Regions from separate parts of the Planococcus sp. BI3 genome, predicted to be linked through region 2. Evidence: predicted binding sites of a transcription regulator. Region 2 holds the regulator's gene; the other holds the start of a gene.
The links. Region 2 encodes LexA, which represses DNA repair genes until DNA is damaged. Its sites were predicted from a motif close to CGAACATATGTTCG; they were not measured.
Positions count from the first base shown of each region.

Region 1 (16,104 bases), 1.3 Mb from region 2:
TATTGACGGGAATTCCTGCGAAACGTCTGGCTGATTCGCAAAAGTCTGCCGGAAAAGCGTTAGAGCGTTACCGCCAAGCAGTTGGAACAGACAAAGTGGCTTGGTCGATCGTCGCGATGCCGTCGCCAAAATGGGCACAAAAAGTATTTCCCGATCTACCGGCCGAAAAACAAGTAGAGGCCTTATGGCAATCCATTTTCAAAACGGTTCGCATCGGTGAAGGAGATGCCGTGGAAGCATGGAGAAACCATATCGCTTTGTTGGAACAGCGCGCTTCCCAGTTGAATGATAAGCGATATGTGAAACTGCAATATAGCGCTCCCGGTACAGAACTGACAATCGAACTTCCCGACAAGCATATCTGGATGTCCGGCGCGTCAAAAACGCCTCAAGGCAATCCATTCATCGCCAATATGCCGACAGAGGAAGTTTACACAGTACCCTTAAAACATGGAGTGGACGGCACGGTCCGCAATACAAAGCCGCTGGTTTATCAGGGCAACGTCATTGACGGCTTTACGCTGACTTTTGAAAAAGGGAAAATTGTTTCGGCCAAAGCGGAAAAAGGGCAAGAACTTCTAAATGAAATGATCAATACGGATGAAGGCGCGGCTTATTTGGGGGAAGTGGCACTGGTGCCGCATCATTCTCCAATTTCCGATTCGAATATCCTATTCTACAATACCTTGTTTGATGAAAATGCTTCAAATCATTTAGCAATCGGCGATTCTTATCCTACCTGCTACGAAGGGGCACGTGATCTGGAGCGCAATCAATTGGCAGCGATAGGACTGAATACTTCGATTGTCCATGAAGATTTTATGATCGGCAGTGAAAATATGGACATTGACGGCATCGCAGCAGATGGTTCAAAAGAGCCTATCTTCCGAAATGGAAACTGGGCATTCTAAGAGGTGATGGAGATGAAGAAGTATTGGATTTCGGCAATGGCGGGATTTCTACTGTTCAGCGGATCGGCTTCTGCACAGGCAGAGCTCCAAATTCCTGCAGCATATGTGGCCATCGGTGATTCCTTGGCAGCAGGGCAGACGCCTGAACGCCAAATAGATGCAGGCTATGCGGATTTGATTGCTCAAGAGCTGTCGCGCAACCAGCCCGTCGCGTTCTATTCGAAAAACCTGGCGTTTCCGGGCTTTACAACGGCTGATGTTTTAGACAGCATCCAAACCGATGAAGCGAAGGAAGTTCTGGCATCCGCCAATCTTATTACCGTATCGGCAGGTGCGAATGACTTGCTGCGTCTGGTGCAGAATGATGCAGCGCAGGGATCTTTGACGTTCCAGCAAGTTCAGGCAGATTTTGCGCTCAACGAAGCAAGAAAGAATATGGATCTGGTTTTGGCCGAGCTTACAGAGCAATCTCCGGACGCAACGGTTTATGTAATGGGTTATTATTTTGCCTATCCGCATGTCCGTGACAGCCAAAAAACGGGGACCGCTAAACAGCTTGATAGACTCAATGCCATTCTTAGGCAGTCTGCAGATAAAGCAGGAGCCGTGTTTGTCTCGGTAGACAAGCCATTTGGTGGAAATGCAGTGGATAAGGTTCCGAATCCATCCGATGTCCACCCGAATGCCGCTGGCTACCAGGCGATGGCGAATGCGTTCTTCGATGAATACCAGGAAGCCTGGACGGTTGAGGATCTGGAATTGCCGGCTCCGAATCCATTGTCTTTCGAACAGATCATGGAAGCGCAGGATCAAGAGGAGCAGGAAGATCAAGAGGAGAGCGACTCTGAAGAAACCGCACAGCGTCCATCTGAAAGCAGTCCAACCGGTTACTTTGCATTAAGAGAAGCAATGCCTTATATCTAGAAAAGCGGAAGCGCCCGTGTAGCTCTGCCGGGCATAAGACAGACCAACGAAGTGGCGTTCTTTGCCACATAGCTGGGTTGGCTTATGACCCGAAGAGCTAGGCGCTTGCAACTGGACAAAGAAAAGCGGAAGCAGCCGTTAAGCCCCGACAAGCGCAAGTTCCCGTGAAATATAAGCTAATTTCTTAATCCATAAAAAAACGTTCCGGCATACAGATGCCGGAACGTTTTTATTTTAGCGTTTTTTCCCACGCGTAGTAGGTTGTTTTGTAGAAGCTGGTTGTCCAGCCTTGCCTTGTTTTCTTTTATTCAATACTTTGCGGATGATCGGGTATGCGATGGGGCCATATTTTATCGCAGATTTCAATAGTCTTCCAATTGCCATTTAAATCTCTCCATTCATGAGGGTAGTTATTGTTGCTTTCCCGATTTTTGCAGAATGCAAACCTGTTTAAGCAGATTGTGCATGAGCTAAAAGGATATCCTTGTATGCATGGACACTTGAAATCGTTACATATTCAGCGTTGCCATGCCAGTCATCGCCGCTCGGGCCGAATTCTATGGCTCCTTCACCGCCGGTCACTGCTGCATAATAGCGCGTATCTGCCGCGCCATGTTGGCCGAATAAAACAGGTTCCTGATCAGTGGTATCTAGAATCGCCTTTTGGAGGCTTTGGATATACGGATTTTCTTTTGTTGTTGTCAGGGCCGGAGTGGATCCTGATGCTTTATAGTCCATATCGACATTCAACTTATCAGCCAATTCCACTAGTTGGCGGACGATTTCATCTTTATCCTGTCCCGGCATAAAGCGGATATCGTAGGACATTTCGCAAATTTCAGGAACAACGTTATAGCGGTCTCCTGCTTTAATGATGGGCAGGTTGACAGAAGGCTGCTCGTAATATTCCGTTGATTCTTTCCGGAAAGGCAGATCTGCGATAGCCATATGGAACTTCATCGCGGATTCGATGGCGTTGATGCCTTCCCAAGGCCGGCTGCCGTGGGCAGGTTTGCCCTTGAACGTCATATCCATCCGCAGGATGCCTTTGGATTGCAGTCCGACTTTTAATCCGGTAGGTTCGCCGCAAATGACGAAGTCGCCATGGAAGCCTTGTTCAACCAGCCACTTGGATGTATTGCGCCCACCAATTTCTTCATCGGTAACGATATGCAGCTGCACGGTTCGTTCTAAGCTGGAGCTGTCCAACTCGATAAAGGCCTGCATCATCGCCGCAACACCGGCTTTCATGTCAGCAGCGCCGCGGCCATAGATCCGGTCCTGTTCCTCGACTGGCACAAATTGTTCCTTGTGGCCTGGAACGACGTCGACATGTCCATTCCAAATAATCGTCTCTGTGCCTTGCCCTTTAGCTGCGGTCAGCATCAGATAGCCTTTATTGTCATGGACAGTGACGGTTTCGCCTTTTTCCTTTAACCAATCGGCACAAAAAAGAAGAGCTTCATTGGCTCCTTCCTTGGTATCACTTTGGATTTTAATCATTTCTTTTAACAACTCAATCATATTTTCGGCTAGCCCAGAATCTCGGCTGCCTCCACCACCTTTCAACTAACTTTATTATTCACTTCTTTACCCTTTCTGGCTATCTTAAAACAGCCTTGCATAAAAGAGAAGCCTTGTGTACAATACAGGTGATTGATAAATATCTGTATACACCACAAGGGGAGCTTTTGCTGAGAGTGAACATCTGTTCTTACCCTTTGAACCTGTAAGTTAATACTTGCGCAGGGATGTGGATGGAAACCGGCCTTTACAACGGCGCCAGGCTCTGTCCTGGCGTCGTTTTTTATATGGTTTTATTCACGGCCCTTCTGGTGATGTGCATAACACATTGAAGGAGGAAGTCATGAGAAATAAAAAAGTATTGTTAATGATGGAAATTGCTATTTTCGCAGCTCTTGGATTTGTATTGGACTTTATCTCGTTCCGCATGCCTCAAGGCGGTTCAGTCAGCCTGGTGATGATTCCGATTGTCTTGATCGCTTTTAGAAGAGGCGTCGGTGCCGGAGTGCTGACTGGAATTCTGGTCGGGCTGCTGCAGATTGTGTCCGGGTTTATCTCGGTGGCACCTTTGTCGTTCGGTTTCGTCGTCATGCAGGTCATATTGGATTATCTTCTGGCATATGGAGTCGTAGGGCTTGCGGGTATCATGCGTACAAAATACCTGCAGTATGCACATGCCAAGCTGACTGGGAAGATGCTGACAGCTATCGTAATGGGAGTGCTGATTGCTTCTGTACTGCGCTATCTCGTGCATGTCATTACAGGCATCCTGTTCTTCGGCATGTTTGCGGAAGGCAATGTGGTCATCTACTCGGCGGTCTACAATGCCACGTATATGATTCCGGTGTTCCTGCTCGCTGCCTTTGTCTGTGCTGCGCTTTTTGCGGCGGCACCGAAATTGGTGGATGCGGAAGCTTGAAATTCAGAAGGCTGTCCCTGGACAGCCTTCTTTTTTATGATCAGTTTTTCGGATTTGTTGAAACGGGTCAGGAGCCTGTGGTTTGATTTTGTGGTATAATTCTTGAATAGAAAATCTTGAAAGAAGGTTCATTGATGATAGCAACTACTGAACAAGATATTGAAATGTTAAAAAAAGCCGGCCAAATGGTGGCTGAAATTCGGGAAGCGATGAAAGCAGCTACCAAAGCTGGAGTCACTACGAAAGAAATCGACGAATTGGGCGGCAAATTGTTCGAAGAGCTGGGCGGCGTTTCCGGCCCTAAATCAGAATACGATTTTCCTGGATTCACCTGCATCAGCGTCAATGAAGAAGTGGCGCACGGCATTCCGGGCGATCGCGTAATCAAGGACGGGGATATCGTCAATATCGACGTTTCTGGCTCATACGAAGGATTTTTCTCGGATACCGGCATTTCCTTTGTGGTAGGCGAAGGGCATGCGGACAAGGAAAAAATCTGTGAAGCGGCAGCTTCGGCCTTTGACCGTGCGATGACAAAAGTCAAAGCCGGTGCGAAACTCAATCAAATCGGCAAGGCAGTCGAACGTGAAGCGAAAGACCAGGGCTTGTTTGTCATTAAAAATCTGACTGGCCATGGCATCGGCAAATCGCTGCACGAAGCTCCTCAGCACATCCTGAATTATTATGATGCATGGGAGACGACCATCCTGAAAGAAGGCATGGTGCTGGCAGTAGAGCCGTTTATCTCACAAAAGGCCGAGCACATCATAGAATCGGGAGATGGCTGGACATTCATCACGCCAGATCAGTCATTGGTGGCGCAAATCGAGCATACTGTACTTGTTACCAAAGGCGAACCGATCCTGTTGACCAAACTGAATAAATAATGATTTTTTAAAAATTTCCAAGGATCCGGATCATTTGCCGGATCCTTTTTATTATTCAGTTTGTAATCAAAGTCTGGCAATAAAAAAACTGTGGACGAGCTCGTCAGAAACGAGTTGTCCACAGTTTTACTGAACTGCCGGAGCAGTTCTTTTTTTAATCAGCAGAATACCGGTTAAAATGACGCCGCTCAGGAAAAGGGCAGCCGTTGTCACCAGCATTTCATCTGTTCCGTGCTTAACAGCAATTCCGATGAATGCCCAAATGAAGACCAAAGCAAAGGGGATGTCCGCATGATGGAAGCGGATGTGCAAAGCAAGTGCAGTCGCGACTGTCAGCATGATCACCGTCCATAGCTGGTCACTGAGTCCCCAGCCGCTCCAATTATAATAAGTCAGGACAAAACTGATGTTGGCGATGGTTGCGACACTGATCCAACCCATGTTAACTGAAATCGGCAGCCGTTCAGTAATCTTTCTATCTGAATTGCTGTATTGCAGATAAAGGGCGATCAATGCCACCAGGTAGCCGAGCATTGCAACGATTGACCAGGCAAAGAATTCATAATGCCACAAAAGAAGCCAAGTGATATTGAAAAGGCAGCTTAAAATGAAAAATAAGGCAATCTTGGATGAGGGAGTTTCTCCCTTTCTTAACCGCACCCAGAAAGCGATGATCCAAACAGCCAATAAAAGATAGATGATGGACCAAATTGAAAATACATAACCGGCTGGCGTAAACAGGACCAGAAGCCGATTGGATATTTCGCCTGTGGTTTGGCCATTCAGCGGCAAGGTGTTTGCTAAAGTATTCATGACAATCACAGCAATGAAAGCAATTGTCATAAGCAAAATACGAATCATACGAAATCCCTCCTTCTTTTCAGTATAACGGTAGCCGTTTCAATCAACAATTATCCGTTTCCAAAAAATCTCCAAAAAATGGCGATAAGGTGAAGTGTTATACAAGGAAGTGGAATATTGTTCCGGTTCAAGAAAGAAAAATGATATACTAATAAGTGTTTTTAGAAAATTAAGTTTACCAGGGGGCAATATCATGACGGTTAAATTTTCGGAAATTTGGGATTTGGAGACACTATTTCCAGGAGGCAGCGAATCACAGGAGCTGCGCCTGCATATGGACGAGGCAGTAACGAAGCTTTCTCAATTTGAAGAGCTGGTCCATAAATTTAAAGTACCGGCTGCAAAAGAAGATGCCCTAAAAGTGGCTGGCTTGCTTGAACAGATGAGCCATATAATGCGGCATCTGAGCCAATCAGGTGCATTTATCGGCTGTCTGATGGCCCAGAACACCCAGGATAAAAAAGCAGGCATTTTGGAAAGCGAAGCTTCCTCACTATCTGCCCGTTTCCAAAACTCTTTTCAGAAAATCCAGCAGGACCTGTCGAAGACTGAAGAAGGTGTATGGGCAGAGCTGCTGAACGAAGAGCCGTTGCGTGAATTCACATTTGTGTTGAATGAATGGCGTGAAGAAGCGAAGATGCTGCTTTCTGAAAAAGAGGAAAACCTGATCACTGCGTTAAGCATCGATGGTTATCATAGCTGGAGCCAATTGTACGATATGCTGGTCGGAGAAATCAGCGTGACGGTCACTGTAGACGGCGAGTCAAAAGTGCTGTCGGTTGGGCAAGCGAATAACTTGAGCTCCCATAAAGATGCAATGGTCCGTAAGGAATCCTATGAAAAATTGGAAGAGGCATGGACAGATAAAGAAGAGTTTTTTGCAAAAACCTTGAACTCTATAGCTGGATTCCGTCTGGAAACCTATAAAAAGCGCGGATGGGACAATCCATTGCAGGAACCGTTGCATATCAACCGCATGAAACAGGAAACATTGGACGCCATGTGGGGGGCTATCAGCAAAAATAAGCAGCCATTCGTCGATTATTTGGATCAAAAAGGAAAACTGCTCGGCAAAGACGGACTGGATTGGTATGACGTGGATGCGCCGGTAACGGAAAGCACCCAGCAGTTTAGCTACCAGCAAGGAGCGGAATTCATTCTCCAGCAATTCGGGAAATTCGGTCCGGAATTGGAGCAGTTTGCCCAGCAGGCATTCGAAAAAGGCTGGATCGAAGCAGAAGACCGTCCGAATAAACGGCCAGGTGGATTTTGTACCGGTTTGCCGTTGAGCGAGGAGTCGCGTATTTTCATGACTTACAGCGGATCGATGTCCAATGTGGCGACTTTGGCACACGAACTCGGGCATGCGTTCCATACCTATGCGCTGCGTCCAGTCCATTCGTTGAACCGGTCATACGCGATGAATGTGGCAGAAACCGCATCTACCTTCGCTGAAATGATTGTGGCGGATGCAGCGGTGAAAAATGCGCAGTCCAAAGAAGAGAAAATCGCTTTGTTGGAAGATAAAGTCCAACGCAGTGTGGCGTTCTTTATGAATATCCATTCGCGTTTCCTTTTTGAAACCCGTTTCTATGAAGAGCGTAAAAACGGTGTCGTTCCGGCAAGCCGATTAAACGAATTGATGGAACAGGCGCAAATAGAAGGATTCGCAGGCGGATTGGCTTCGACGCATCCGCATTTCTGGGCATCCAAGCTGCATTTTTATATCACCTATGTGCCATTTTACAATTTCCCGTATACCTTCGGTTATTTGTTCTCTTTGAGCGTGTATGCAAAAGCGTTGGAGGAAGGAACAGGCTTTGAAGAAAAATATATGGCTTTGCTTCGGGATACAGCAGTGATGTCAGCAGAAGACTTGGCAATGAAGCATTTGGGCGAAGATATTACACAACAGGCGTTCTGGGAAAAAGGAATCGCTTTATGTGTCCAGGATGCCAAGGAATTTATTTCGCTGACATCTGCTGAGGTATGATATGAACTTGCTTTTCGAGGGACAGACCTGTTACCTGCGCAGCTTGGCGATTGAAGATGCAGAAGAAATGATGCAATTGCTGCTGCGAAACCGGGATTATTGGTCTGTGTACGAACCACGGCACCGGGACAGTTATTTTTCAGCAGCCGTTCAGCGTGAAAAAATTCGGGAGTCGATTTACCAGGCGAGGGAAAACCGGGAATACAGCGTGGGGATCTTTGAACATGACACCAATAAGCTGATAGGCCATATTTCCGTCTACAGTGTGAAACGGATGCCATTTTTAAGCGCTTTGGTCGGTTACTCGATCGATGAGGTCTATGTCGGCAAGGGCATTGCTACGGAAGCGGTAAGGCTGATGATCACATTCGGGTTTGAACAGCTCCGGCTCCACCGGATCGAAGCTTATGTCTCTCCGGAGAATGTCGGATCCATCCGGGTATTGGAGAAGACCGGATTTCGCCAGGAAGGTTTGCTGAAAGAGTTTCTTTACATCAATGGCGAATGGAAAGACCATTATTACTATGCCATGATTGAAGACGAGTTTTGAAAGGGCAAGGCCACCTATAAAAAATGGTGGAAAGAAATGCAACGCTGGTTTGAAACGTGAATAAAAGCAGAGGAAGGTGCGTAAATATGAATACAGACAAACTGTTCTCTTATCATAAATGGGCGACACTGGCCTGCTTAGAACATGTTCAAACCTTTGGCGAAGAGCTTTACCAAAGGGAAGGGGCAAATTCATTTGCTTCAATCAAGGAAACAATTGCTCATGTCATCGGAGTGGAAAAGTTGTGGCTGCTTCGAATGAATGGCGTAGCAAAGCCTGCGTTTGAACATTTCGATGTGGCGACAACAGAAAAGGCAATTGAAGCTTTTATGCTGTTGCATGCTGAAATGGAATTATACTTCGCTTCTTTGTCCCCACAACAATGGCAGGAGACACTCGATTACCAAAATATGCGGGGCGATGGTTTTTCAACGTCTCGTGAAGAGATGCTGTTCACCTTTGTCAATCACGGCAGCTACCATAGAGGGCAAATTACGTCTTTCCTCCGTCAATTCGGCAAAGAGGGGATACCGCTCGATTATATCTATTTCCAAAAACAAAACCGCTGAGAATTTCTCAGCGGTTTTCGTTTCCATTGATGACAACATCAAGCTTTCCTGTGGTTGGGTCGATGACCAGGCCATGGACAGGAACAGTAGGGTCCAGCAACGGATGGTGGCGGACCATATTGACACTGTGCGCAACACTTTCTTCCACATTATCAAAGCCGCGGAGCCAGCCTTCCAGATCAACTCCGGAATACTCCATCATCTCGATGGTCTTCTCGTCCACACCGCGTTTTTTCATCTTCTCAAGCATCTCATGAGGTTTAATGGAAGACATCCCACAGTCATGGTGTCCGATAATATAAATTTCGTCTGCATTCAACTCATAGACAGCGACAAGCAAACTCCGCATGATGCCGCCGAATGGGTGGTTGATGACAGCCCCTGCGCTCTTGACGATTTTGATATCGCCATTTTTAAAATTCATCGCTTTTGGCAGCATTTCAAAAAGACGTGTATCCATACATGTCAGAATGACAACTTTTTTGTCAGGAAATTTGGTGGTGATAAATTCCTCGTAACGCTTTTCCTTCACAAAATCTTCGTTATACTCCAAAATTTCATCTAATAAAGCCATTTATGCTTCCCCCTCATCAACTGATACCATTTAAGTTTAATCTAAATTTCTGAAAAATACGAATTGAAACAAATGAAGTACAGAAAATTAGTAATAAAGTCATTCCGTGTCCTTGCTAAGATAATAAGCGCTTGCCTTTTATAGAACAAGGAGTAGGGAAAGCGACATAGATTCTTTCGTGAATTTTGGGGATTTAAAAAACTGAAGACAGCCCCGATTGTTTCGAGTTATCTTCAGTTCTTCTGTTTGGGGCTTGTGGTTTTCGGTGTTGTCCAGCTGCAGTGCCCAGCTCTTCGGGATGTAAGCCGATCTGGCTGTGCGGCTGAAAACATGCCGCTTCGCCAGCTCATCTTACACCTGTCAGAGCTGAACGGGCACTTCCGCTTTTCGGTGTTGTCCAGCTGCAGCAGCCAGCCCCTCGAGTCGCTTCAGCCTGACCAGCAATGGCAACGAACGCCATTACCGGTCAGGCTTCCAGCGCTTGTCGGGGCTAAACGGCTGCTTCCGCTTTTCGGTTCACCTCGACATTTTCTCTAACTGTTTGATCATGCCGAGAGACAAGCCAGTGCCAATGGCGACAGACTCGAGCGGCTGAGGTGCGATATGGACAGGGACCGAAATTTCTTTTGACAGCCATTCCTGCATGCCTTTCAGCAAGGCGCCGCCTCCTGAGATGACGACACCCTGGTCGACCATGTCTCCGGACAATTCAGCCGGGCAATTTTCCAAAGTCGCGCGGATGCATTCCAAAATCGCGGATAAGGATTCTTTTAGCGCTTCCTGTGTCTCAAGGGAACTCAACGAGATGGTTTTCGGCAAGCCGGTCATGATGTCGCGGCCGCGGATTTCCATGTTCTCGACTTCGTGGGGAACAGGGGCATAGCCGATTTCCTTTTTGATGTTTTCTGCGGTGCGCTCGCCAATCAGAACATTATACTGTTTGCGGACGTAATGAATGATATCTTCGTCCATACGGTCGCCTGCTACTTTGACCGTATTTGAAGACACCACTCCGCCAAAGGAAATAATGCCGACTTCCGTGGTGCCTCCGCCAATGTCCACAATGACGCTGGCGACCGGTTCACTGATCGGCAGGTCTGCTCCAATAGCTGCCGCCACAGTTTCTTCGATCAGGTGAACAGTCTTCGCGCCGCTCTGCTTTACCGCATCGTGAATCGCGCGGCGTTCAACTGTTGTGGCTCCAGAAGGTGTGCAAACCATAACATTGGGCTTGCGAAATGCGCTTCCGAGCTGTTTTGCTGCTCGTTGCATAATGATTTTCAACAGGTCCCGGGTAACATCGAAATCTGCAATGACGCCGTCTTTTAAGGGGCGGATGACCAGGATGGAATCTGGAGCTTTGCCGAGCATCGCTTTTGCTTCATCACCAATGGCCAGGACAGCCCGTGTTTTTGCATCCAAGGCCACCACTGATGGTTCGTTTATAATGATGCCTTTTGATTTTGTATAAACCAATATATTTGCAGTTCCTAAATCGATACCAATATCTATTGCAGAAAACATACGTGAATTCCTCCTATGTAAAGACGCTGACTAGTTCGGATTTTACCATTATAGAACAGTGAGCGAAAGAGCCGAAGGGACCTAAAGTACAAGAGAAATGGATAAAACATTTATTTTTGGTCCGGCTTATAGAACTGAAAATAAAAAACCGGCTTCAATGAAGAAGCCGGTCTTTTATGGTTTAGTATTTTTCTTTAGGCATTGGATCTACATGTTCTGCATCGTGCGTATGCAGCTCTTTCCCTAGGAAATGGAGAAGGGTGAAGAAAAACATGAAAATTACGACCATAAAGCCAAGTGTAACAGTAACGCCATAAATCATAATGATAACTCCTCTCTAAACTGTAATTATCAATTTTAAGTATACATGATTTTGAAGCAAAAAATAAGTGTCGAATTATCGATACTTAGAATGCCCAGTTGCCGCCGCGGAAAATCGGTTCACGCGTGCCATCTTCCAAGATGCCATCGATGTCCATTTCCGAAGAGCCCACCATGAAGTCTACATGCGTGATGCTTTGGTTCAAGCCATTCTTCAAGAGCTCTTCTTGAGACATGGTCTTGCCGCCTTCGATACAAAATGCGTAAGCGCTTCCGATAGCAAAGTGGTTTGAGGCATTTTCGTCGAACAGGGTATTGTAGAACAAAATATTTGAATCGGAAATCGGCGATTTATGAGGCACTAATGCCACTTCACCCAGGAAATGTGAACCTTCATCTGTTGCGACCAGTTGCTTCAGGACTTCTTCGCCTTGGGCCGCTGTCACTTCGATGATTTTCCCGTCCTTGAATGTCACTTTAAAGTCATCGATGATGTTGCCGCCATAACTTAATGGTTTCGTGCTTGAAACATAGCCATTCACACCTGTTTTATGAGGAACGGTGAAAACTTCTTCAGTCGGCATATTCGCCATGAAAGCATCGCCTTTTTCATTGATCGATCCGGCCCCGCACCATAAATGGCCATCTGGAAGAGCGACTTCCAGGTCAGTTTTTGGTGACGTGTAATGCAGTTTCGCATACTTTTTGCCGTTCAGGTAATCAACTTTCGTGTGAAGCAAGCCGTCGTGTTCAGTCCATGCTTCAATCGGCTGGTCCAGGTCTGCGCGTACTGCTTTGAAAATCGCATCCCATAATGTATCTATTTGTTGGCCTGCCGGCACGTCCGGGAATACTTTAGCCGCCCATTTTTCAGAAGGAGCGGCGATGACCGTCCAGCTGATTTTATCGGATTGGACGTATTGGCGATACTTGCTCAACGCCTGGCCAGTCGCTTTTTGTGAAGCGGCAATGCGTTTCGAGTCGATTCCAGATAATAGGTCAGGGCTTTGTGACACGACGCTGATGAAAGCAGCGCCTTGTTCTGCCAATTGCTCGCGTTCCTGTACTTTCCAGGCAGGGTAGTCAGAAAACGAGTCTTCTGGCGCTAATTCAAAACGCAGTCGTGAAACGGCATCGTCATTCCAGTCGACATAGACTTGCTTAGCCCCTGTCTCATAAGCCTTTTGTGTAATCAAACGGACCAATGGTGCAGCCTCGATGGCAGCAGCAATGTAAAGCTGCTGTCCAGGTTGAATATTTACCCCCACTTTTACAGCCAGTTCAGCGTAGCGGGTTAATTTTTCGTTAAAAGATGTCAATTGAATCTCTCCTCTCATCTCTTCTATAGTAGCAATTTTCAGTCATAGCCTGCAATGATTTATAACGATATTCGAAATATTATTTTCCTTGCTTTTATTGTTATAAAAGTTTATGATTTAAACAAATGTTTGAACGGAGGTGTTTGCATGAACCAAAAAGAAGTGGAAGTACTGGAATTGATCCGTCGAAATCCATATTTGTCCCAGCAGGAAATGGCGGAACGGTTGAATATGTCCAGGCCATCGCTGGCCAATTTTATTTCCAATCTGATGCGCCAAGGAAAAATTTTAGGGCGCGCTTATGTGCTGCCGGAAGAAAAAACAGTTGTTTGCATCGGTGGCGCCAATGTCGACCGGAAGTTCCTGATGGATCGTCCGGCGCAGATGGGCACCTCCAATCCGGCGTCTGTTTCCGGGAGCGTCGGTGGAGTTGCCAGGAACGTTGCCGAAAATTTAGGGCGGCTCGGCCATTCAGTCAAGCTGCTGTCGATTGTCGGCAACGATCCCGAGTGGAACCTGATTGAAGCGGCTTCGAGTTCCTTCATGTCGACTGAATTGACAAAAGTTGTTGATGGCCTTTCGACAGGAACCTATACAGCGATTTTAGAACCGGATGGTGAGATGCTGCTGGCGATGGCTGATATGAAAATTTACGATTCCCTGACGCCAGATCTCGTCTCTAAAAATGACAGTACGTTATTGTCAGCTGCTTTTCTCGTCATCGATTTGAACTGTCCGCTGGAAACGGTGGAATATGTTCGGCAATTGGCTCTCGCCAATAAAATACCACTGGCGGTTATCCCGGTATCCGCGCCGAAAATGGATCGGTTAAGCAAAGACTTGACCGGAATCAGCTGGCTGATCCTGAATCGGGATGAAGCAAGCAAGTATCTTCAAATGCCCATTGATTCAATAGAAGACTGGCATCAGGCAGCACAACGCCTTTTGGACCAGGGAGCTGAAGCGGTGGTCATCACCAGTGGAAAAGAAGGGGCGATAGCCGGTAATTCTGCCGGCATCCGCCATTACCATTCTATGCAAGTCGACCATGTGGCCGATGTAACGGGTGCAGGCGATGCGTTTTCCAGTGCCCTTGTCCACAGCGTCATGGATGGGCAGGAATTTGAATCCGTCATCCATTCAGGCATGGTCAATGCAGCAAAAACCCTGGAAAGCAATGCGACTGTCCGCCATGAATTGACAGCAGTCCAACTACAAAAAGAACTGGAGGAATTACAATGACATCAATGATTTCCTATTCAACTGAAGTACAGCAGGCACTAGAGGGCAAAAAACCGATCGTGGCACTTGAGTCGACCATCATTTCGCACGGCATGCCGTATCCGCAGAATGTTGAAACGGCTCGTATGGTGGAGCAGATTATCCGTGACAATGGAGCAGTGCCGGCAACGATTGCCATTATGGACGGCAAGATCAAAATTGGATTGTCTGAAGAAGAATTGGAATTGCTTGGCAACAGCCCAGGCGTTTCCAAAGTATCAAGAAGAGATATCGGCCAATTGATCGCCACCAAAAAAATCGGTGCTACAACCGTCGCAGCGACGATGATCTGTGCAGAGCTTGCAGGCATCCGTGTTTTCGCTACAGGCGGCATCGGCGGGGTGCACAGAGGCGCTGAGACGACGATGGATATCTCAGCAGATTTGGAAGAACTTTCGAACACCGGAGTTGCTGTTGTTTGCGCGGGTGCAAAATCGATTTTGGACATCAACCTGACATTGGAATACCTGGAGACAAAAGGTGTACCGGTAATTGGCTACCAAACAGATGTAATGCCTGCTTTTTATACCCGCTCAAGTGGTTTTGAGCTGACATTCCGCAGCAACGATGCAGATGAACTGGCTCAAGTCCTGAAAGCGAAATGGGATTTGGGAATCAAAGGCGGAGCAGTCATCGCCAATCCGATTCCTGCAGAGCATGCACTCGAAGAGTCTTTCATCAACGGCATCATCGCCCAGGCGATGGCTGAAGCAAAAGAAAATGGCATTTCCGGTAAAGAAGTGACACCTTTCCTATTAGGAAAAGTTAAAGAGTTAACAGAAGGAAAAAGCTTGGTCGCGAATATCGAACTCGTTAAGCACAACGCAAAAGTAGGAGCCGAGCTCGCTGTAGCTTATAACAAACTTTAAGTACAAATTGTGAAAAGAAGCCCATTCGTGGGCTTCTTTTTTTGTTGGAGAGGTTTAATGGGTTTTCAGTCTCCTAAAGGTAGGGTAAGGAGAAACAAGGGGTGAAGCAGATGAAAACTGACGTATTCATCGGTGGGGGTGGAATCGGTGGATTGACGCTCGCATTGAAATTGGTGCAGCGTGGAATCGATGTGGTTCTCGCCGAACGGATGGCTGCCAAAGCACCTACCTATAAGGGAGAGCTCCTGCAGCCAAAAAGTATGCAGATATTTGACGGTCTTGGCATATACAAAAAAATATGTGACCGCTCAAATGAAATTAAAGTTTTGGATATGCTCGAACTTTCGAGCTCTCTGCAAGTGAAAGACCAATCATTCATGGATTACAGTGTGCTGCCGGGCAAATACAATGCGGCGTATATGATGCACCACGAAGAACTGAAGTCCGTCATTCTAAAAGCGGCCAGCGAATACGAAAATTTCCATTACCTGAAAGGGACTGCCTGCAAAGGCTATGGAGAAAAAACCGCTTTGCTTCAAAAAGGAACAGAGAAATTTGAAGTGGAAGCGGATTTTTTCTTTGGGGCCGAAGGGCGCTCCTCCGTTACACGAAAAGCAATGGAAATTGAAGTCAAGCAAACCACCTACAATCATCATTTTCTGACGGTCACATTTCCGCGTGCTGAAGACTTCACGGACGGCAAAATCATCTCCACCTACAACCGCTTCCTTGGCCTTTTCCCGTTGCCTGATAGCCAGGTCCGAAGCGTTTATTTGATTCCACCGGGTGACTATAAGAAATTAAAAGAAAAACCGATCAGCCATTTCCATAAATTGTATACCGATTTAGCTCCTATAGTGGAGGGTTATGTGCAGAAATTGACGGATTGGAAAAAGATTCAATTGATGATTCCCGTTATGTACCATGCCGATTCCTATGTCAAGGGGAATAAGGCCATCATTGGCGATGCCAGCCATGCCGTTCATCCGATGGCTGGAGAAGGTATGAATATGGCGATCCAGGATGCCGACATACTCGGGGAGCTGACTGCGGATATGTTCGAGCAGGGAAAAAAGAA
Region 1 covers NZ_CM155266.1:1,541,252-1,557,355, reverse strand. The annotation lists gene AC1MEO_RS07970 (aminopeptidase) at 1-911, shown strand, start outside; gene AC1MEO_RS07965 (SGNH/GDSL hydrolase family protein) at 924-1,835, shown strand; gene AC1MEO_RS07960 (hypothetical protein) at 2,070-2,219, opposite strand; gene AC1MEO_RS07955 (M20 family metallopeptidase) at 2,286-3,359, opposite strand; TPP riboswitch at 3,507-3,604, shown strand; gene thiT (energy-coupled thiamine transporter ThiT) at 3,703-4,278, shown strand; gene map (type I methionyl aminopeptidase) at 4,413-5,165, shown strand; gene AC1MEO_RS07940 (TspO/MBR family protein) at 5,292-6,026, opposite strand; gene AC1MEO_RS07935 (M3 family oligoendopeptidase) at 6,220-8,019, shown strand; gene AC1MEO_RS07930 (GNAT family N-acetyltransferase) at 8,021-8,569, shown strand; gene AC1MEO_RS07925 (DinB family protein) at 8,656-9,138, shown strand; gene AC1MEO_RS07920 (beta-class carbonic anhydrase) at 9,146-9,712, opposite strand; gene mreBH (rod-share determining protein MreBH) at 10,229-11,236, opposite strand; gene AC1MEO_RS07910 (hypothetical protein) at 11,418-11,558, opposite strand; gene AC1MEO_RS07905 (aminopeptidase) at 11,644-12,876, opposite strand; gene AC1MEO_RS07900 (carbohydrate kinase) at 13,024-14,118, shown strand; gene AC1MEO_RS07895 (pseudouridine-5'-phosphate glycosidase) at 14,115-15,026, shown strand; gene AC1MEO_RS07890 (FAD-dependent oxidoreductase) at 15,137-16,104, shown strand, end outside.
Region 1: the regulator LexA is predicted to act here: its motif matches at 12,995-13,008, upstream of AC1MEO_RS07900 (carbohydrate kinase).

Region 2 (16,104 bases):
ATACACTTTTGTACGTCTGCTGTTATAATAATCTAAAAGCAAAGGAGAAATCTACTATGCGTTTTCTCATGATAATCATTATCTTTTTAATATTCTTTTCATTTGCTGGAATTGGAGCATATGTCGTAGGCCCGGATTTTTCGGTGGATCGCTTTGTTGCTAAAGCGACAGAAGATCTGCGGAATAATGGCCAGATGGAAAAAATAGTGGAGTATGTAGAGAATGATCCTCAAATGCTTGAATACATAGAAGAGGCCCAGATTGCGGAACAGCAGAGCCAGCCTTTGCCATTCCAAACAACTGAAGATGCTGCCGGGACAGTGATTAAAAAGGTGGGTTTAACTGACTTGGCTAAAATGAAGTCCGGAGTTGAAGATGGGACAATGTCTGCTGACGAAGTGATTCAAAAACTTGAAGAGGATTTAAATGAAGAAGAACTGCTGGCTCTTAAAGTCATTGTCTTTAAGGAATTATACAAACAGCAATAATGCTTTATATATGATAAACTGATTCACGAAGACAAAGCAAATAGATTGAAGGAGGCCATTGCATGAAATCGTTTCGAGTAGAATTTAATTTTGATCAGGGCAATACGATCGTCCACAGCGTCCAGGCTATGGATAAAGAGTCGGCATTAAGCAACATTCCTTCTAATGGCACTTATGAAATTTCCGATATGGAAACAGGCAATATTATTCGCATCACAATTAATTTGGTTAAATATATAAAAGTCAGCGAATTGTAGAAGGTTTCTTCTCAATAAGCTGCACGCAAGGTGCTGCTTATGCAGCGCTTTTTTTATGCCCGGAATTGGGAGAGGTCAATCTGATGATGGAGGGGTTTTATGAATTTTAAAGGTTCGAGTGCATATGATGAAAAAGATTTTTTGGAGAGCTTTCTGCAAAGAAGAAATCGGATTGAAAGCCCCAATAACACCATTGAAAAACCGGTGATCTATAAACTGCTCGGAGCATTTCAAAACAAGCGTGTACTGGATCTGGGATGTGGGGATGCGTTGTTTGGAAAAGAACTGTTGGAGGCTGGTGCGCTTCATTATCACGGAGTGGAAGGTTCAAAAGGGATGAGCGGGTTGGCGACAGCGAATTTAGCAGGTCTAGAGGCTCAAATCACGCTGTCTGCAATAGAATCATTCAGCTTTCCAGAAGGTGGGTATGACATCGTTGCATCTCGCTTAGCGCTGCATTATTTGCCGGAAGTGGATCAAGTGTTTCAAAACATCCATAAGTCGCTAAAGGAGAATGGGAAATTTGTTTTCAGTGTCCAGCACCCGCTGACGACTTCTTCTTTTGCAAGTAAAAAACCTGGAGAAAAGAGAGGCAGTTGGATTGTGGATGATTACTTTGAAGAAGGCGAGCGGCAGGAACCGTGGATCGACAAAATAGTGGTCAAGCATCACCGTACCATTGAAAGTTATTTTACGGCGCTCACCGAGGCGGGATTTACAGTGACGGGTCTATTAGAAGGAATGCCTGAGCGGCAATACTTCGAAGAGGAAGAGGAATACAGCAGAAGAAAAAGAATTCCGGTGATCCTGGCTTTCAGCTGCATCAAGCAGTGAGCAGCAGGTGGTTTTTACATAATGAGATTAAACAAAAAACACCTTCGATTTGGGCACTTGTGTAAAGTGGACCTTCTCGAAGGTGTTTTATAGTATTCCATTTAGTCCGGTTAATCTAAATTGTCCCGGTGTTTTTTGTTTAATGGATTTGGCGATAAACCCCAACAACTTTTCCAAGAATCGAAACCTGGTCCACGATAATAGGGTCCATTGATGAATTTTCAGGTTGCAGGCGGAAATAGTTTTCTTCACGGAAAAAACGTTTGACTGTCGCTTCGTCTTCAGCAGTCATGGCAACAACGATATCTCCGTTATTGGCGGTTTGCTGCTGTTTCACAATGACATAATCCCCGTTTAGAATTCCGGCTTCAATCATACTTTCTCCCATAATCTCCAGCATGAAGATATGATCATCTTCTGTGCCGTAGCTTTGGGGAAGAGGGAAATATTCTTCCACATTCTCAATTGCGGTGATCGGTATACCCGCGGTTACTTTACCGATTAATGGAACGTGCAATACTGGTCTTTTATCAATAAGCGCTTCATCAGTGCTGATTACTTCAATGGCTCTTGGTTTTGTAGGATCCCGGCGGATTAAGCCTTTGCTCTCGAGGCGGGCCAAATGGCCATGCACAGTCGAACTGGATGCCAGACCAACTGCCTCTCCAATTTCACGTACGGAAGGCGGATAGCCTTTCAAACGAACTTCATCTTTTATGAATGTCAGTATATCTTCTTGGCGTTTGGATACTTTTTTCAACAGTTTCACCTCATTTGAGTAATTCTACTTAATTTCTACCAATAGTATACCAACTCGGGCAATGAAATGCAAACATAGGTTCGAATTTTATTCTTGACAAAAACACCTGTTCGCCCTTATTATGAGAACATACATTCCGAACATATATTCTCAGGAGGCGATTTATTTGACGATCATCCGACAAAATTCTTATCTAATCGTATTTTTTGCTTTAATTGTGGTATTTACTTTTTATGCAATCCTGTCCCATAATACAAACAGTGCACAAATGAGCCAAGTTGAAATAGCAGAAGGCGATACACTCTGGACTTTAGCAGAATCGTTCAGTGGCACGACCCCTCATCATGAATGGATTGAAGATATTATGAAAGAGAACAATCTTTCGACTTCGAAAATTATTGCCGGGCAATCACTTAAGATTCCCAGCGACCAATTAAAATTTGCTCCTGATGAGACCATTAAATTTGCAGGTGATGCCGAATGAAGAAACATGCATTAATTTATTGCCGTGTCAGCACGACCAAAGATACGCAGGAGTCTTCCCTTGAGAGACAGGAAGAAGAACTCATGAAGTTTGCGTTTGAACAGTCCTATAAAGTAGAAGGTGTTTTTACCGATCAGCACAGCGGATATGAAATGGATCGTGATGGGCTGTTGGAGATGCTGAACAGCATCAAGACAGAAAAAGTCGATGCTGTATTTATCCAGGACGAAACACGGTTAGGCCGAGGGCATGCACGGATCGCCCTTTTGCATGTAATGAAGAAATACGGTGTAGATGTTTATACCCTATCAGATCGTGGTCCGATTGCATTAAATGATATGGATGACATGGTGCTTGAAATTTTGGCGATCGTAGAAGAATACCAGCGCAAAATTCATAATGCCAAAATAAAGCGTGGCATGATGCGCGCAGTGGAAAACGGCTACAAACCAGAGAAAAACCTAAAAGGGAAAGGCAATCCTGATGGCCGGGAACGTCTGGACCTTCCCATCGATCAAATTGTCAGCTTGAAGACCAATGGCCTGACCTTCAGTGAAATCGCTGTGACGCTTCAGGGATTCGGCTATCAGGCGAGCAAAGCGACAGTCCATCGCCGATACAAGGAGTACGAAAAACTGATGAAAGACTAAACCATTGCAGAAACCTGACTTTTTTTGTACTATATGAAAAGAAGAAAGGTGGATGTCTATGTTATCACCAGACAAATTAGGTCGTATAAATGAGCTGTCACGTAAATCGAAAACTGCAGGATTATCGAAAGAAGAGGCAACAGAGCAATCTTCTTTGCGCCAGGAGTATTTGCAGACTTTTCGTAAAACGATGCGCGGCACAATTGAAAATGTAAAAGTGATTGACCCCAATGGAAATGATGTAACTCCGGATAAGGTCAAAAATATTCGAGAGAATAAGTATTTGAATTAAATACTTATTCTCTTTTTCATTGTATTCTTTTCTATTGTTGACTAAACTAGTAATGGATTAAATTTTTTGTTTGAGAGAGGATGTTACTATGTCAACCCACGCAGATCAACTTGCAGTGACTACAATTCGTACACTTTCCATCGATGCAATCGAAAAAGCAAATTCTGGCCATCCAGGATTGCCAATGGGCGCAGCTCCAATGGCCTATACATTGTGGACGAAACATATGAACCACAACCCGAAAAACCCAGATTGGTTTAACCGTGACCGTTTTGTATTATCAGCTGGACATGGTTCTATGCTTTTATACAGCCTGCTTCATTTAAGTGGCTATGGTTTGGAAATGGACGAAATTAAAAACTTCCGCCAATGGGATTCAAAAACACCAGGACATCCGGAATATGGCCACACTACAGGCGTCGAAGCAACAACCGGACCACTTGGCCAAGGAATTGGCATGGCAGTCGGTATGGCTATGGCTGAACGTCATTTAGCGGCTACATATAATAAAGAAGGCATGAACATCGTCGATCACAACACATTCGCTTTATGCGGTGATGGAGATTTGATGGAAGGTGTTGCCGGAGAAGCTATTTCTCTTGCGGGCCATTTGAAACTGAACAAATTAGTCATTTTATATGATAGCAACGACATTTCATTGGACGGGCCACTCGGCAAAAGTTTCTCTGAAAACGTTCAAAAACGTTTTGAATCATACGGCTGGAACTACTTGCGCGTAGATGACGGCAATGTTTTGGATGATTTGTCTGCGAAAATTGCACAAGCCAAAGACTTTTCAGACAAGCCGACATTAATCGAAGTTAAAACCGTTATCGGCTACGGAGCTCCGAACAAATCCGGTAAAGCGGATGCACACGGCGCGCCACTTGGTGAAGATGAAATGAAACTGGTCAAAGAATACTATGAGTGGACTTTCGATAAAGATTTCCATGTACCTGACGAAGTTTATAAAACTTTCGAACAGGCAACTGAAGAACTTGGAGCAAAAGCTGAGTCTGAGTGGAACGAATTATATTCGCAATACGAATCAGCACATCCGGAGTTGGCAGAACAATTGCAGACGGCAATCCGTGGAGATCTTCCGGAAAACTTTGACGCTGATTTCCCGACGTATGAATTCGGCAAGAAACAAGCAACCCGTTCTTCTTCTGGAGACATGATCAATGCAATCGCTAAAACGGTTCCTTCATTTTTCGGCGGCAGTGCTGACCTTGCTGGATCCAACAAAACAAACATTAAAGGCGCGGGCGACTTTGATTCGGAACATCCTGAAGGCCGCAATATCTGGTTCGGTGTCCGTGAATTTGCGATGGGCACTGCCTTGAACGGTATGGCGCTTCACGGAGGCCTTCATGTCTTCGGTGGAACGTTCTTCGTCTTCAGTGACTATGTCCGTCCAGCAATCCGTCTGGCTGCGTTGATGGGCCTTCCTGTGACGTATGTCTTCACACATGACAGTGTAGCGGTAGGGGAAGATGGTCCGACTCATGAGCCGGTTGAACAATTGGCTTCTCTTCGTGCAATGCCGAACCTGAGCGTTGTCCGTCCTGCTGATGCCAACGAAACAAAAGCAGCGTGGCGTTTAGCATTAACAGCTAAAACAACACCGACTTTATTGGTGCTGTCACGTCAGGACTTGCCGATTTTGGAAAACAGCGCGGAACTGGCTGAAGCTGGTGTTGAAAAAGGCGCTTACGTCGTCTCACCTGTTGAAAATCCACAAGCGTTATTGTTGGCGACAGGCTCTGAAGTAAGTTTGGCTGTAGCTGCACAAAAACAATTGGCTGAAGAAGGAATTGAAGTATCTGTAGTTTCTATGCCATCTTGGGACCGTTTTGAAAAACAGGACAAGGAATACAAGCAATCCGTTATTCCGAAGACTGTCAAAAAACGTCTGGCTATAGAAGTCGGCACTTCATTCGGCTGGGATCGATATACAGGCGATGAAGGCGATATTCTGGCTATTGATCGTTTTGGTGCCAGTGCACCGGGCGAGCGCATCATGGAAGAGTTCGGTTTCACTGCTGAAAATGTAGCAAACAAAGTGAAAAACTTACTAAACGAAAAGTAAACTAGGGAATGGGAGCAATTGCTGCTCCCATTTTTTCTTGGATATTTATAGCCGAGGGGAAGAAGAAATTTTTAATGGATGAAGTTTCTCTTTATTATTTTTCTAGTTATGGTCACAAATCTTTTTTTATAGTATAATCCATTGTGGTGCACTACTTATTTACGCAACACGAAGGAGGTAACAAGAATGGATACATGGATCTGGATCGTAATCGTTATCGTGGCTTTACTCGCAGGTGTTGCACTTGGATTCTTTATCGCACGCCGATATATGATGAAATATTTGCAAGATAACCCACCAATCAATGAAGAAATGCTGCGAATCATGATGATGCAAATGGGGCAAAAACCGTCTCAAAAGAAAATCAATCAAATGATGGCTCAAATGAATAAAGCATCAACTAAACCTGGCAAACCAGCTAAAAAATAAAAGTACTCTCCGGAGTGCTTTTTTTATTTTGTCTTTTTTACTATTAGAATTCTAGGAAACGGGTATGTTGCCAGTAAGATCCTGGTTTATTGTTGCAGCTTGTATGGAAAAATTAGAGGAGGCGGACTTTATGGCTGAAAATGAAGAGCTGCTGTTTTATTTGCCGGTCATTGAAGAAGATGACAAAGAAGAAGGGAAGTTCCATCTGGAAAACGCAAACTTTAAAAAAGCTTTTCCCGTTTCATTGGATAAGATACAGGAACTGGTGAAGGATATGACCGATTACAATTTGGATACCATTGAACTTCATGTCACCGGCATTGTGAAAAGTGGACCGATTACCGAATTGTTCATTGGTGCCGAGGGACAGGCTGGCATGAAGCTGGTGCTTAACAAAAAGAAAAATCCATAAGAAAAAGCACTCCGCGGAGTGCTTTTTCTTATTTGATAAGAGATGGGACAGCTTTTGCAGAAGCCCAGTGTGTTTCTTGCTGCTTGGGTGTCAGCAAGCCGTACTTCATGAGGAATTCCGCCACGGTCTCCTCGTATTCATCAGGGTTCCTGTTGAAAGACTGTGCGTGGGCACCTTCTTCAAACAACTTCAATTCCTTGGGCCCTTGTTTTAATGCATAAAGTTCCTCGCTCATTTTCGGCAAGACAAAATCATCATTGACACTATGGATAAAAAGAACAGGTTTTTGAATGTTCTGTACGGTTTCTCTCGGTGAAACAGTCGAAATGGAATAGCCATCCCGCATTTTCATGAAAATGCTGGCAAGCCGCAGCGCCAAAGTGGTGCGCAGGGGCGTCGTCGTTTTCATGACATGGAGAATCTGTTCGTAAATGTCGGAATAGGCACAATCAGAGATATAGAAATCCGCTTTGTCTTCCATGCCGGCGTATAGAAGGGTAGTTGCAGCTCCCATCGATTCTCCGTGAATGCCGTAAAACAGATCCGCTCCGACATGCAGTTTTAAAGCCTGGACCACCGCTTTCAGGTCCATCTTTTCAAAATGCCCAAAACTGGTTGTTTTCCCGCCGGAATCGCCGTGGCGCCGATGATCGTAGACGACCGAATTAAAACCCATCCGTTCAAACAGACGGGCGTATTTAAAGGAATTGACTTTGGTTTCCGTGACGCCATGGCAGATGATGACATAGCGATTGGTCTCATGTGGTTCAAGGAAAATGGCTTTGATCGGGTAGCCATTCTCGGATTCGATCCACTGCTCGCTTTTCGGCACATTGGCGTACCACACTTCGTCATAGCGTTTTGCGGTGGTTTCCCTTTCGAGAATCAGCTGTTCATCTTTTTTCTTTACATACATCAGCCGGTTGCTGGCAATAAATCCTGCAATTGTGGCCAAAGCTGTCAGTACACTGGAAACGATTGCTGAAGTCCATATCAATCTTTTCTTCATGGTGTAGTCTCCTTATGCCTGGTTTTTGTATAGCGTGTACATGCCGGTGGTTACCGGATTCGTGACATGTGGTTCGATTTTTTCAATGGCTTGGCAAAGAAGGTCCACGTTGATTCCTGTTTGTATATCCATGCTGTGAAGCATGTTGACGACATCTTCTGTTGCGACATTGCCGGTGGCGCCAGGTGCAAACGGACAGCCTCCCAAGCCGCCTGCAGAAGCATCAAAACGGGTAACGCCTGCCTGCAGCGCTGCAGAAATATTGGCCAAGGCCATTCTGCGCGTGTCATGAAAATGGGCAGTCATCAATACGTCTGGAAATGCTTCCACCAGTTTAGCGAATAATTCATAGCTTTCCTTCGGATTTGCCATGCCGATTGTATCAGCGACACTCAATTCGTCGACTCCCCAATCCACGAACTGGCGGCACAGCGCCAAAGTTGCTTCCGGAGAAACGGCACCTTCAAAAGGACAGTAGAATGCAGTTGAAATACAGGCGCGGACAAAGACGCCCTGCTTTTTTAAGTTGAGGATCAGGGGCTTTAACGCCTCCATGCTTTCCTCTGTGGTTTTATTGATATTTTTCTTATTAAAGGTATTGGAAACACCGACAAAGACCGCAAGTGATTGTGCACCCGATTCAAGAGCAGCCTGGATGCCGCGTTCATTCGGCGTCAGGACGAACTGCCGGCCGACTTTTTTGGTTTGTGCCACTATCTCCTTGGCATCAGCCATTTGAGGCACCCATTTTGGCGACACAAAAGACGTCAATTCCATTTCCTGGATTCCGGCTCTTTGCAAAGCAGCTATAAATTGAAGTTTATCTTCGGTTTTAACAAGTTTCCCCTCGTTTTGAAGGCCATCTCGTGGCCCGACCTCGATAATCGTTGCATTTTTTGGTAAACTGAACATAGTATCCCCCCTATATTCCATTGTATCTAGGGAAGGGATAAAAGAGCAACTTACAGCTAATCAAACAAGGGGGAAAAGTTCATGTCACAGGAAATCGTTATTGTAAGCGCTGTCCGTACAGCGGTAGGTTCATTTCAAGGGTCTCTTAAAGATGTATCCGCAACCCAATTAGGGGCGATCGTCATTAAAGAGGCGATTGAACGCGCAGGCATTCAGGGAGATCAGGTTTCTGAAGTCATCATGGGGAATGTACTTCAGGCGGGCCTGGGCCAAAATCCGGCGCGGCAGGCGTCTATCCGCGCAGGGTTGCCGGAAACTGTACCGGCAATGACGATCAATAAAGTATGTGGATCCGGGTTGAAGTCCATTCAGCTGGCTTATCAGGCGATTTATGCTGGAGATGCAGACATCGTCGTGGCAGGCGGAATGGAAAACATGAGCCGGGCGCCTTATCTGATGGAGAATGCCCGCAGCGGATTCCGCATGGGAGACCAGAAAGTAGTCGACAGCATGCTGGTGGATGGTTTAACCTGTGCATTCAACGATTACCATATGGGCGTTACTGCAGAAAATTTATGTGAACGCTATGACATTACACGGGAAGAGCAGGACAAGTTCGCCGCCCGCTCACAAGCTCTCGCCACGGCAGCCATCGAGTCAGGCAGATTCAATGACGAAATTGTGCCGGTGGAAATTCCACAGCGCAAAGGAGACCCGATCGTCTTTAAAACAGATGAGTATGTTAAAAGTGATTCAACTGAAGAACGGTTAGGGAAGCTGCGTCCAGCTTTCAAAAAAGAGGGCAGTGTAACAGCAGGAAATTCTTCAGGCATCAATGACGGAGCAGCAGCGGTCGTTGTCATGTCAAAAGCGAAAGCAGATGAACTTGGCCTGACGCCGCTGGCAACAGTCGTGGCAAACGGCTGCGCCGGCGTCGATCCAGCTGTCATGGGCATCGGTCCCGTGCAAGCGGTGAAGAATGCCTTGAAGAAAGCCGGGATGTCACTTGAAGATATGGAATTGATCGAAGCGAACGAAGCATTCGCGGCGCAATCGATTGCAGTTGACCGTGAATTGAAATTCAATCATGACATCTTGAATGTCAATGGAGGAGCTATTGCAATCGGCCACCCGATCGGAGCAAGCGGTACCCGTATTTTTGTTACTTTGCTGCATGAAATGATCAAACGGGATGCTAAGACCGGTCTTGCCACCCTCTGCATCGGCGGCGGCCAGGGCATTGCAACTGTTATCAAACGTCCTTAAGGAGAGAAAATCTATGGCTAACAGAAAAGAAGAGTCCAATAGTGTGCTGCCTGAAGACATTTTGGCGAAATTGAAAGAAACCAAAAAAGAATTGCTGAAAGAAGAACAGATAAAGGAAGAAGAAAAAGAAGTGCAGCGCTTGTTCGAACGCAAAGAACGCGAGAAGAACCTGTCGTTCGCTGAATTGCTGGAGCGGCACGGAGATAAAGGCGATAAGTTTTAATTAGGCATGAACACGAAATAGCCAATCCCATTGCACAATGGGATTGGCTATTTCGCTGTTTAAAGCATTATTTTTTCTAGGGAATTTCTTGAACCAGTTTTTCGGCTGCTTTATTCTTTTGCAGCAGTGGGATGGAATCTGGATTTAAGCACAAGTGACAGAACAAAAATAACAAATGCCAATCCGGCAGAAATGGCCAGGGCTGCTTGTTCTCCAGAATGTTGGATCAGGTACGTGTAGGCAATAGGTGAAATCGCCGACAACAAGAAACCGGGCACCAGCAGCTTTCCGACAAGGGTTCCATACGTTTTATGGTCAAACAAAACGAGTGGCAATGTTCCTCTGGTAATCGTCATCAGCCCATTGCCTGCGCCGAAAAGAAAGGCAAACAGAAGAGCGGCTGCAAGAAACTGGCCACTGAGGAGCCCGATGACAAAGCCGAGAGGCAAAATCATAGAAGCGAGAATTGTTAAGGACACAGGATGCAAGCGAGCGCCGAACAAGACTTCACAGACCCGTGCCAAGGATTGTCCGATTCCCCTGAGCGTTGAAACCCAAACAGAAAGAGCAGCAGTCAATCCAAGCCCTGCTAGAAGAGTGATCATATGGGTGGACATGCCTGAGTTCAAAAAGTTTAATAAGGTGAAAATTACCGCATACAGGCTGCCGGCAATCCATTGTTCCTTGGTTGTTGTTGCTGCAGGGGATAGGGGCGGCTCAAGATCTTCAGCCGTGTTGCTCCCCTCGCCAAATCGCTCTTTAGGAAGTGACAAATGCAGCGGAAGCGTCAACAAGGCAAACAGAGCATAGATAAAAAGAGCGATCCGCCAACCGAATGTTTCAGCTAAAAAGAAGCTGATCGGAAAAAAAACGGTGGAAGCCAAACCGCCCAAAAGAGTGATCTTAGAAATGGGGCGTTTTGCATGAACGCCTCCTATGCGTGCCAAGGCGGCAAATGCTGCGTCATATAAACTCAGGCGCATAGCAAGACCCAGAACCATCCAGGCAGCATAATAAGTGCCATAAGAATGGGACAAGGCGATTCCTCCGCATCCTACGGCCAGTAAAATAGAACCTGTGGACATAACGACGCTTCCTCCGTAACGGTCAATTAATCGGCCAGTCAGTGGTGAGGTGATTGCCATAACCACCAATGCAGCTGAAAAGCCCCCGTAAACAATGGCGTCGTTCCAGCCAAGATCTTCAGCAATCCGTGCGCCGAAAGCTGCTATCAGGTAATAAGAGATCCCCCAGCACACCAGTTGGGATATGCCGAGAGAAATGACTGTGTGGCGGGTGATCATTGCTTCGCCTCCTTTCCCCAAATGGATTCGACTAATGGTTTTGCTAGGTCCATTATAATTTTTTTATAAGATTTGGTGTAGTTTTATACAAAAAAAGGAACCCACAGCTGCGGGTTCCTTTTTCTTTGGTTTATTGTGCTTCGGAATACTTTAATGCTCTGTCCATGAAGACTGCAAATTCAGCTCGTGTTACAGCAGCTTCCGGATTGAACTTTCCGCCAGTCGAACCGACTGTGATTCCAGCGGCATAAAGCGTATCGATATACGGATCAGCCCAGCCGGTTTTATTGACGTCTGGGAAGTTGTGGGAACCTTTTTCTTGAATATCGAAGGCTGTCACTAACACTTTGGCCATTTCTTGGCGAGTCAGCTTGCTGATTGGTTGGAATTGATTGTTGTAGCCTTCGAAAATTCCCGCCTGTTGAGTTGCGGTAATTTGATCATAATACATATGCGATTTCGGAACATCGATAAAAGCTTTAAACGGCAGTTCATTCTCTAATTTCAGCGCACGATTGAACATAAGAGCAACATGCTGACGCTGAATCCCGTCTCTCCACTTGAAGGTGCCATCTGTATGCCCTTGAATCACGCCTCTTGCTGCCATCCGTTCAATCTCTTCGTATGCCCAGTCAGGCTTTTCGGGTGTGACATCCGGGAATGTTGGCGTGTTTGGTACCGGATCAGGGTCAGGTGTTGGCTCTGGTTCTGGCTCTGTTGATCCCGTTGTAAATTGATAGACTGGTGATTTGTCGCTTTCGCCTGCAGCATTGGTCATATTCACATACCAGTGATACGCAGTGTTTTTGCTGAGGCCTTTCCATTCAACAGAAGCAGTGTCCCCTGATTTAAGGTCCTTGTCCTGGCCGATCAATTGATCGGTAAAGATATTAACAGCCAGATAATCTGTTTCGATCTGTCTAGGGTTTACTTTCGCTTCTACATCCGCTAAATCAAAGCTTGCTGTAAAGCTCTCTTTTGCAGGATCGAATTGTTCAAAATCTTTATCATCCAAAAATGGAGAGTACGAAACAAAGTCCAGTGTCTCATCCGTTGGATCGAATGTCAGCATCTTCAAATACCCTTGTCCGCGTTCAGGAGCTGTATTGCCTTGATGATTCGCCAAGACTTCGAGTACGTCACGCTGTGAACCATCTTCATTTTCGACTTTCTTCACACGGTAGTTCGCGCCGTGATGGTGTCCGCTGAGGACCATCTTGACGTTTTCGTTCGGCATAACAATTTCTCTGTTGACTGTACGTGCTTCAGCAGTAACGTATTGCGCCAATGAATTGATATTTTCATGCATGCCAACAATCGCATTGCGGTCAGCATGCTGCTCCAGGACTTTATTGGCCCATGCGACGGTTTCAGCTGATCCGTCTCTTCCGAACCCAAGGTAAAGCATGATGAAATCATGATCGCCAAAAGAGAACAAATCATAATGGTTTTGATTTTCGTCATTCATTGCTTCACCAAACCAAGGCTTCTCCTTAAAGCGGTCTACGCCTGCATATCTTTTGAAAATGCTATAGTCATAGGTTTTGTTAAGGGGATCGATGACGACATCGTGGTTTCCGGCAAGCACGCCATATGGGATATTGGCTTCATCCAGTCGGTCCAGATTTTCTTTGGCTACTGCCCATTGCTCCGGCTTATCAACTTGATTGACAAGATCTCCGGTATGCATCGCGTACTCATAATTTCCTTTTTTGAATTCAGCGATCATCCAGTCGGTCATAGATGTCCAAACTTCCGGAAAATCCTCTGCATAATACTGTGTATCCGTAAGCCATACCATAGAGAAGTCCTGGTCTTTGGAATCTGTCAAAGTACCGGAATCATGAACCATGGCCTGGACTTTGCCGTCCTTGACGAAACGCTCTTTGTCAATTTCTGCTGTCAGGACAATTTCCTCGTTATTAGCATTTCCTTGCATTTGACTCAAAGCTACCCAGTTGCCGGCTTTAAAATCCCATGCAGACAAATTAGCTAGCCCGCTTGCCAATGTTTTGCCTTCCCAATAAAGTTCAATCGAATTTCCCGCTGCCAAATCTTTGGATACGTCGACTTCAAAACGCTGGGAAGGGAAGCCATTGCTGCTTTTTGTAACAGCAGTGTCGTCATCATCAGCTGCCATCGCGTCTATCTGCTCGCTTGTTAACGCGGTCGATCCTGATTGAATCGGAACAGAAATCGGGTTGTCGGCTGTGTCGTTCTCAAAGCCGGAGATACCGTTGCCGTTAAAGTCGTATGTAAATCCTTTTTTGAAATCAACCGTTTTGATTCCGGCACCAGTGGAATCTTTAACGAGGGCTTCCAAGGTCGCATTCAAACCGACATCAGTCGCAGAATTGGCCGGCTTTACATTTGTCGGTGCTTCCAGACTGGTTGCTGCCAGTGGAGCCAATGAAACACTTGTGAATACTAATGCTAATGCGGCGGTAGTGGTGAAAATTTTCTTGATCATTTTTCGTCCTCCTCTGATGGGTGTTGCTTAAAATATTTAAAAATTCTCAGGTCTCCCTGAAAATGAGTACAATAGACCACTTGGATAGGGATAAATATTATTTTTGAATATAAATGGTGGATCTATTTATCTATAATACCAAAAATAAAAGAAAAAACAACTTAATTTTCCATATTTTTAGAATATTTAATAAATGATTATATGACAATTAGCTCATAGTCGCTCTGGGCAAGGATTTGTCCGTAGAAAAGCCTGATGATTTTTTTGTGGAAGTAAGGAACAGGGTTTTTGTACCTGCAGGTATCGACAGTTACAATAAATACTGATTCAATTTTTATCATTATTTAACGTGAAAGAGGCGAAGTGGATTGAAACAAGAAAAGATGATGGCATTAGGCTTTTACGAACCGGGCTTGAAAACGGCAGCGCCTGAATTTCAAGTGGTTGAAATTGACCGTCCAAAGGCAACAGGCAAGAATCTATTAGTGGAAGTTCGGGCCATATCGGTGAATCCGACAGATTTGCGGACCCGTGATGGCAAGAGCGAAGACGACCGGTCATTGACGATTGTCGGACGCGACGCAGCTGGGGTAGTCGTAGAAGTGGGAGAAGACTGCAGTTTGTTCCAGGTGGGTGACGAGGTATTCTATGCGGGAACGAGCAATGTTCCGGGAAGTCTCAGTGAAGTCCATCTTGTTGATGAGCGGATTGTTGGGAAGAAGCCAAAAACCATCGGCTTTCCAGAGGCAGCAGCTTTGCCTTTGACCGGCATCACGGCAAGCGAAGCGCTTTTTGAACGGCTTGGAGTATCAAAAAAAGCATCCGATAATCAAGGCAAGGTAGTTTTGATCATTGGAGCAGCTGGGGGAGTCGGATCAATCGCGACGCAAATTGCGAAACTTGCTGGACTTACCGTTGTCGGCACAGCTTCCCGGCCGGAATCACGGGAATGGGCACTCGATCATGGGGCTGATCATGTCATCAATCATCACGAAGATTTTAAACCGCAGTTGGAAGCATTAGGGATTTCAGGAGCACATTATATTTTTTGTTTGACCAACGTGGATGACCATATGGAAAATATGGCGGAAACGATCCTGCCGCAAGGTAAAATCTGTTCGATCCTTCCGGCTTTTCAGCCGCTCCATCTTGCATTGTTTTCAAAATCTATAAGTTTTTCCTACGAACTTATGTATACACGTTCGGTATTTCAGACAGCAGACATGATTGCGCAGCATCATATTTTGACACAACTGGCTGACTGGGTAGAGGAAGGCAAAGTCCGTTCGACCATGACTAAACACTTATCGCCGCTCAATCCCACAACCTTGAAACGAGCCTATGACAACCTGCTGACAGGCCGTACAATCGGGAAAATCGTTGTCGAGGGCCCGATTCGATTATAGAGCCATCTACATGAATACGGAAAATCTCTATCCTGAGCTAATTTGCATAGCACTTGAAACACTGCTGATTTTGAATAATCTGAAAATTATGGTATGATAATTATGGATCCATTTGTCTTTCGGATTGAAAAGTTTGCTGTTAAAAATTACGGGACGATCAAAAAAGGAGTGATTTTAATGGCTGTTGGAAAAAAACCAGAAGAAACTTATTCAAGCAGGGCTGAAAGAGAACGGATCGGGCGTGCAACAAATTCAGGCTTTGCACGTGTTGAACGCGCAGAAACTGGAAATAGTTCCACTGAAATCCCGACAGGACCCATCGGGCAAAAATTAACTGAAGAAGAAATACGGCGCAGAGTCGGCCAAGGGAATTTTGATTCCGCCAAAGACGACAATCAAACAAATTCAATCAATAGCTGAGTATTTTAAGGCATAGGTAAAAGGCTGCATCTTCTATTACAGAAGATGCAGCCTTTTAGCTTGTAGACAAAAGAATATTGATGTCATTTAAAGAATGAATCCATATTTTATCATGTTTATACCGGATCCTGCGCTTCAGGCGGACGCTTTCCGCGGGCTCGCGCCGAACTAACTCGGACTAGCGCCCGAGTGGATTTCGGCACTTCGCTGTTCCCGCAGGAAAGATAATCGCCGAAGGGAGTTCGGCCATTATCTTTGCGACGAAGCAGCGTAGCGATGCAGGAGCATATCTTTGCCCTTCGCCGCCTTGCGCTCCGGATCCTTGAGTGAAGGATTTACCAGATTTGTAGGGACTACAGTTCCTGAAGTTGACTAGCAAGCTTCTCTTTTTGATCG
Region 2 covers NZ_CM155266.1:283,180-299,283, forward strand. The annotation lists gene AC1MEO_RS01420 (hypothetical protein) at 57-488, shown strand; gene AC1MEO_RS01425 (hypothetical protein) at 551-745, shown strand; gene AC1MEO_RS01430 (class I SAM-dependent DNA methyltransferase) at 845-1,579, shown strand; gene lexA (transcriptional repressor LexA) at 1,719-2,339, opposite strand; gene yneA (cell division suppressor protein YneA) at 2,506-2,823, shown strand; gene AC1MEO_RS01445 (YneB family resolvase-like protein) at 2,820-3,473, shown strand; gene AC1MEO_RS01450 (DUF896 domain-containing protein) at 3,532-3,765, shown strand; gene tkt (transketolase) at 3,854-5,857, shown strand; gene AC1MEO_RS01460 (YneF family protein) at 6,044-6,286, shown strand; gene AC1MEO_RS01465 (hypothetical protein) at 6,417-6,698, shown strand; gene AC1MEO_RS01470 (alpha/beta hydrolase) at 6,727-7,707, opposite strand; gene AC1MEO_RS01475 (hydroxymethylglutaryl-CoA lyase) at 7,720-8,619, opposite strand; gene AC1MEO_RS01480 (acetyl-CoA C-acetyltransferase) at 8,701-9,885, shown strand; gene AC1MEO_RS01485 (DUF3886 domain-containing protein) at 9,899-10,108, shown strand; gene AC1MEO_RS01490 (MFS transporter) at 10,219-11,412, opposite strand; gene AC1MEO_RS01495 (S-layer homology domain-containing protein) at 11,543-13,882, opposite strand; gene AC1MEO_RS01500 (zinc-binding alcohol dehydrogenase family protein) at 14,251-15,288, shown strand; gene AC1MEO_RS01505 (hypothetical protein) at 15,466-15,708, shown strand.